Regions from separate parts of the Priestia sp. GS2 genome, predicted to be linked through region 3. Evidence: predicted binding sites of a transcription regulator. Region 3 holds the regulator's gene; each other region holds the start of a gene.
The links. The regulator Rex, encoded in region 3, represses fermentation and respiration genes when NADH is low (regulators of the CRP and FNR family bind a similar motif). The targets are predictions, from matches to a motif close to TTGTGAAATATTTCACAA.
Positions count from the first base shown of each region.

Region 1: V2145_RS13530 (cytochrome ubiquinol oxidase subunit I) is a predicted target of Rex. The motif match lies at 1,121-1,138, and genes of this name have one in related genera.
Region 2: V2145_RS09810 (DUF1641 domain-containing protein) is a predicted target of Rex. The motif match lies at 955-972, and genes of this name have one in related genera.

Region 1 is NZ_JAZGJX010000001.1:2,637,037-2,639,309, forward strand. Features, by position in the region: gene V2145_RS13530 (cytochrome ubiquinol oxidase subunit I) at 1-1,006, opposite strand, end outside; gene V2145_RS13535 (ABC transporter ATP-binding protein) at 1,242-1,970, opposite strand; gene V2145_RS13540 (ABC transporter permease) at 1,967-2,273, opposite strand, start outside.
Region 2 is NZ_JAZGJX010000001.1:1,871,194-1,873,466, reverse strand. Features, by position in the region: gene V2145_RS09815 (NAD(P)/FAD-dependent oxidoreductase) at 1-405, opposite strand, end outside; gene V2145_RS09810 (DUF1641 domain-containing protein) at 452-886, opposite strand; gene V2145_RS09805 (hypothetical protein) at 1,170-1,568, shown strand; gene V2145_RS09800 (ammonium transporter) at 1,568-2,273, shown strand, end outside.
Region 3 is NZ_JAZGJX010000005.1:4,273-6,545, forward strand. Features, by position in the region: gene V2145_RS21265 (ABC-F family ATP-binding cassette domain-containing protein) at 1-821, opposite strand, end outside; gene V2145_RS21270 (redox-sensing transcriptional repressor Rex) at 1,097-1,741, shown strand; gene V2145_RS21275 (twin-arginine translocase TatA/TatE family subunit) at 1,774-1,956, shown strand; gene tatC (twin-arginine translocase subunit TatC) at 1,972-2,273, shown strand, end outside.

The DNA.
Region 1 (2,273 bases), on a different contig from region 3:
AAATAAGCGCAAGTCCCATTCCAATTGCAACCATCAAGTCGAACATATAGTGAACAACAAGTGGAGGCCAATCTTCTTCAGGATATTCTTCAAGCCCAATAACTTCAGCTCCTGGAGTTCCGTGTGCTAAAATACTGAGCGCATACGGAATTTCAAGCGCGTACTTCACTTCGTTATCTTCGGTTAAAATACCACCTAGAATTAATGAAGCTTCTTCCATTGTTTCAAAATGCCATTCAGCTGCTGCGAGTTTTTCAGGCTGGTAGTTTGCTAAATATTTACCTGATAAATCTCCAACAAGTGCCGTTACAATGGCAAATACAAACGCCACGACCATTGATAAATGCAGGGCTTTTTTATGATAAACGTGATCTCGCCCTCGTAAAATCGCAAAAGCTGCAATAGCTGCAAGCACAAACGCAGACGTTAAATACGCGGATGATAAAACGTGCGACACTTTTGTCGGCGTCGCCGGGTTAAACATCGCTGCGATCGGGTTAATATTTGACAACACTCCGTTTTCATACGTGAAGCCAAGCGGTGCGTTCATAAATGAGTTTACCGTTGTAATAAAGAAACCTGATGCCGTTGCACCAAGCGCAGCTGGAATTAGCAGCAGCAAGTGGTACATTTTGTTTTTGAAGCGATCCCACGTATATAAATAAATTCCGAGGAAAATAGCTTCAAAGAAGAAAGCAAATGTTTCTAAAAAAAGCGGAAAGCTAATCGTTTGACCAGCTACCTGCATAAAGTTTGGCCATAGTAAACTTAGCTGCAGCGCAATTGCTGTACCTGTCACAACACCAACAGCTACCGTGATGATATATCCGCGTGCCCATCTTCTAGCAAGTAAGTGGTAGTGCTCATCGTTTCGTTTAATTCCTATCCATTCAGCAAGTGCAATCAAGAGCGGAACTCCGACTCCTAATGTTGAGAAAATCGTATGCACAGCTAGTGTTAAACCGGTTAAGATTCGACTATACAAGACCGGATCATACTCAAACACAAACATTTCCTCCTTTATGTATGAAGAGAATTCTCCCTTCTCTTAGCAGATTGTAGCCCTTAGTATAAAAACTTCTTTTATAGTTGACCATACAGTTCACCATTTTGTTAAAGTTTGTTCACAATTTCACAATCTTAATTTCGACACAATTTTAGAAGGTTCTGTAAAAAAAGTGCCTAAGTTTTTCACTTAGACACTTTTACTCTTCATTTCTCTTTTTTATTAGGTAGTGGTTCTAATAACCGCGCTGCACCGCTGGATGAAGGAGCTGATAGATAACCGCTTCGTCACTGTTTTGTCTTGTTGCGCTTCTCGCTTCTTCCATCGTACCGATAAACTGTATTTCTCCTTCTTTTAACACAGCAAACCGGTGACATAAACCGAGAATTTCATTTAAGTCATGCGTAATATAAATGACTGTTTTTCCTTCTCTCGTAAGCTTTTGAATGTATCTGCCAATCTCCATTTTCGACTGCAAATCAATTCCAACCGTCGGCTCGTCCATAAGTAAAATCGCCGGTTTATGAATGAGCGCAACAGCAATATTGAGCTTTCGCTTCATTCCCCCTGATAGGCTTTGAACTTTTTCGCTCCATTTCCCCTCTAGCTGTACGGACTTACAAAGCGTTTTGAGCTCATCGTCTGATACCGATCGCCCCGTCATTTTGCTCCACAGTCGCATGTTTTCTTTTACCGTTAGCTCTTCCCACAGCGCAATATCTTGCGGGACGTAGCCAATTTGATTACGAATGTGCTTTTTAGCTTTTTTTAATCGCTGACCGTTGATGACCACTTCGCCGCTAGAAGGCTTAGTAAGCGTTGCTAAAATAGATAAAAGCGTAGACTTACCAGCACCGTTTGGTCCTAATAGCCCAAGCACCTCACCTTTTTTCACATGCAAAGATACTTTATTTAATGATTTTTTTCTTCCGTAACGCTTACTTACTTTTTCAATTGAAATCATGTAATCGACCTCACATTCCACACTGCTTTTAACCACAATAAAATGGTGATGACTAGTATTGTTCCAAGCTGCATCCAAAGCTCTTTAGCAAGTACAAGCTGCTGCGTAACCAATAGATGCTGAGGAATCCATGTAGCAATTGTGCTTAGCTGCTCCGCTATGTCACTGATTGGGAAAAATACGCCCGCGATAATACTGAACATCATGGCAAGTAACAATCCTGCGATGTAGTAGCGACCGATATGACGCGATTCCGTAGCTAGCCAAAAGCTAAAAGCTAAGCAAAAGCAGAGATATAGGAGC
Region 2 (2,273 bases), on a different contig from region 3:
TAGGCGATTTGCATCGTTTACTGATTTCAATACAAAGCTGTTTTCTTCTAGTCCTGGGATACCGAAGTAAGCAGTTTCGCTACCTAATGCAGTTACTAAGTAATCGTAGCTTAATTTTGTTCCGTCTTCTAATGCTACTTCACGTTGGTCTGGTGAAATTTCTTTTACAGTAGCAATCTTTAATTCTACATCTTTACCTTTTAGTAACTTTTCTAATGGAAGAGCTACTGCTTGTTCAGATAGTCCACCTACTGCTAAACGGTGCAGTTCAGTAATGATTTGGTGAGTAGAAAAACGGTTTACTACTGTAATTTTTGCTTCAGATGCACTTAAGTGTTGACGAGCTGTTAGGGCTGTTAATAGACCACCATAGCCGCCACCTAGAATTAGAATATGTTTTGACATAGTAGATCGATCCTCCGTTCGTGCTTTATAAAATGATAAGTTTTTATTATTTTTGTTTTTCGCCTGTTACTTCTAAGTAAGCTTGCGCAAAGCGGAATAGCTTTTGAACTTGTGGATCTTTGAGCATGCGTAATAAACCAAATAAACCGATAGTTGTTGATTGGTTAGCTTCCGCACGATCATTTGCTTCGATTGCTGAAGCAGCAAGATCTTTTACTTTTCCTTCAACTGGTTCGATAAATTCTTTAGCACCAGCAAGTAAATCTTCTTTTAACACGTTATCTGTTAATAGAGATTGTGTTAAGTCGTACGTTTTTGTTAATACAGTTACCATTTCAGCTAACTTTGGTAAGTTGTCAACAAGTACTGTTAGTGATTCTTGAACTTCTGGCTTTAGCAATTGATCAAGTACATCTGATTGAGTTGCACCTTTAGCTTGAACCGCTTCTTCAGCCGGCTTTTGAATAGTTGATTGAGACATAAGAACGTCCTCCTTTGCTGTATATTGTTGCATATGTAGACACTTTAGCTGCTAGACTTCTAGTTTTGTTGTGAAGTCCTGCACATTTATCTATTGTAAATTTATTGCCTTATAAAAGCAACCAGTTTGTTGGAAAAAACTAAGAAAGAGTCGAACGATGCATTTATTGAAAATAAACTCTATTTATTCAGAAAATAAGAATAAATTTTGTTTTTTAGATTGACGGTTTCATCAATTCTCACATATAATCTAAAACATAACATTTAATGTGAGGAGATATGACATGAGGGTTGTGAGTGAACTATATCAAACAGTTATATTTGAAGTTAATCGTGAAAAATTAATAGATCAGTTAACGAAATTAAAAGAAAGTCATGAAGAGCAGATTGTCGTTATTAAAGACAAAATTGAGAAATATGAGCAGAAAAAAAGAGCCCAAGAAACGTGGTATCAATCGCTTTCTCCATTTCGTAAAATTTTTACTGGAAGACCTTTAAGTCACCATGAAGCTGTTGAGTATATGGTCCATGTAAAGGACAGGTTTCGTAAAATTGAGCAGTTTAAAGGGAAGATCCGTGAAGTCGAACGTGTAATTGAGCTGCTAACACAAGAAGTTGACATCGAAGAAGTCGTTTTAACATCAACGATTGTAGAAGGCTTATCACGAATGGAGGAAAGATAATGGGAATCGAAGAACTTAGCTTAGGTGTCAATACGACGTGGGTAGTACTAACCGCTGCTATGATTCTATTAATGGAAGGAGGATTTGCATTATTAGAAGCTGGATTTGTTCGGTATAAAAATAACGTTAATATTATTATGAAGGTATTTGCTGACATTACAATCGGAACGCTTTGCTTTTATATTATTGGGTTTGGACTTATGTATGGAGCTGATTTAGGTGGTATTGTTGGTACAAATGGTTTTGCGTTAACAGGTGATTTATCGCACTTAGATATTCCTATTGGTTTGGAAACGTTCTGGCTGTTTCAATGTGCATTTGTTATTGCCGTAATTTCTATTGTGTCTGGAGCCGTGGCGGAACGAATTAATTTCCGCGCGTATTTATTATATGCAATGTTAATGACAGCCGTTATTTATCCGATTGCAGGTCACTGGATCTGGGGTGGGGGCTGGATTGCATTACTTGGAGTGCAAGATTTTGCAGGGTCAGCTGTTATTCATGCGTTGGGTGGTTTTTCAGCTCTTGCTGCTGCCATGGCTATTGGGCCTCGTACAGGAAAGTTTACAGCTAACGGAGTGAGCTCAATTGCCTTACCCAGTAATTTGCCGTTAGCATCTGTTGGCGCGTTTTTGCTTTGGTTTGGTTGGTTTGGTTTTAACGCAGGGAGTACGTTAAGTGCAACTGATGTAAGAATTGGTCACA
Region 3 (2,273 bases):
GCTACTTCATCCTGCTGTTTTTCAAATTGTTTCATTTCACGCTCGTAGCGTTCAGCTTTTTGTGTTAAATAATTTGAGTAGTTACCAGGATACTTATAAGTGGTTTTTTGACTTACTTCATAGACTTGTGTAACCACTTTATCAAGGAAGTAGCGATCATGCGATACAATTAGGATAGCACCATCGTAGTTTTGTAAAAATTGCTCTAACCAAGCCAATGTTTCAATGTCAAGGTGGTTGGTAGGTTCATCCAGAATTAATAAATCAGGTTTAGTTAATAACAGCTTAGCTAAAGCCAGTCGCGTTTTTTGGCCACCGCTTAGTGTAGAAATTGGGGTGGAATAGTCAAAGTTTGAAAAGCGAAATCCGTGTAGGATTGAACGAATATCAGCTTCATATTGGTATCCACCTAGATCTTTAAAGGAAATTTGAAGCTGGTCGTATTCCTTTAAGAGCTTTTCATAGTTGATAGAATCGTGCTGATAAGAAGGATCCCCCATTTTTTCTTCAAGCTTTCTTAGTTCTTTCTCCATTCTTTGCAAAGGCTTGAAGACGGTTAACATTTCGTCCCAAATAGATAAAGTGGATTCTAACACTGTATCTTGTCCCATGTAGTCAATCGTTGTTTCTTTTGGTTTCATAATCTCTCCACTGTCGTAGGAAAGTTCACCAGAAATAATTTTTAAAAGCGTTGATTTACCTGCTCCGTTTCGACCAACCAGTGCAATGCGGTCTTTAGATTGAACTTCAAGTTTTATATTTGATAAAATCGGGTCTGCCCCGTAATATTTCGTAATTCCATTTAACTGTAGAATAATCATCATTTCACCTCTACTCATTTCGACATAGTGTATTTTAACATATTTTTAAGACGGAAGTATGAATACGTGTATGGCATAAGCATTTCCATAAAATTATGTGTAGAATTCATTATTACCACACAGACTGTGTTAAAATAAACTATAGACTACTGTTCATGAGTGAATAGAAGATTCACTTAATGGAAGCGCTATCTAGTTTGAAAAGAGAATCTTGCTAATTTAAGCGGAGATTTGAACGATAGCCATTATATCTATCGTAATTAAGGGGGCACAAGATGAATACAGAAAACTTAAAAATACCACAAGCTACAGCAAAGCGGTTGCCGCTATACTATCGTTTTATTAAAAATCTACATGCTTCTGGTAAGCAACGTGTATCGTCAGCAGAATTAAGCGAAGCAGTGAAAGTAGACTCCGCAACAATTCGTCGCGATTTTTCCTATTTTGGAGCCTTGGGTAAAAAGGGATATGGCTATAACGTCAATTATTTACTGAGCTTTTTTCGTAAAACATTAGATCAAGATGAGGTAACCAAAGTTGCTTTAATTGGCGTTGGTAATCTAGGAACAGCCTTTTTAAACTACAATTTTATTAAAAATAACAATACAAAGATTGAATTTGCTTTTGATGTTATTGAAGACAAGGTAGGCACTCACGTTGGAGACGTACCTGTTTACCATTTAGATAAGCTTGAAGAACATATGACGGAGGATATTTCCGTTGCAATTCTAACAGTTCCAGCTACAGTGGCACAGCAAATTACGGATCGCTTAGTTAAATGTGGGATTAAAGGTATTTTAAACTTTACGCCTGCACGCTTAAATGTGCCAAGTTCGATTCGTCTACATCATATTGATTTAGCCGTAGAGCTTCAGTCATTGGTTTACTTTTTGAAAAATTATCCTGAAAATAATATATAATAGAATATATACGTAATAAAGGAGGGAAAACCATGGGATTAGGTGCAGGTAGTGTTATCTTAATTGTAATTTTTGCATTGCTAATTTTTGGACCGAAGAAACTTCCAGAGCTTGGTCGAGCTGTAGGCCATACGTTAAGGGAGTTTAAAAGCGCCACTAAAGGAATAATGGAAGATAACGAAGAAGAGGGTAAGAAGAAAGAACGAAATCAATAGAGGAATGATTGACATATGAACGAACAAGAAATGTCTGTATATGATCATATTGGTGAACTGCGAAAACGGATTTTAATCGTCGTCTTTTTCTTTTTTATTGCTACAATCGGCGGTTTCTTCTTAGCAGACCGCGTCATTATTTATCTCCAATCAGCGGACGAGGCAAGCTCGTTAACAATGAATGCATTTAAATTGACGGACCCTGTTAAGATTTATATGCAGTTTGCGTTTGTCATCGGATGTGTTGTTTCTGCTCCTATTGCACTCTATCAATTATGGGCATTTATAAGTCCAGGGTTGTATGATAAAGAGAGAAA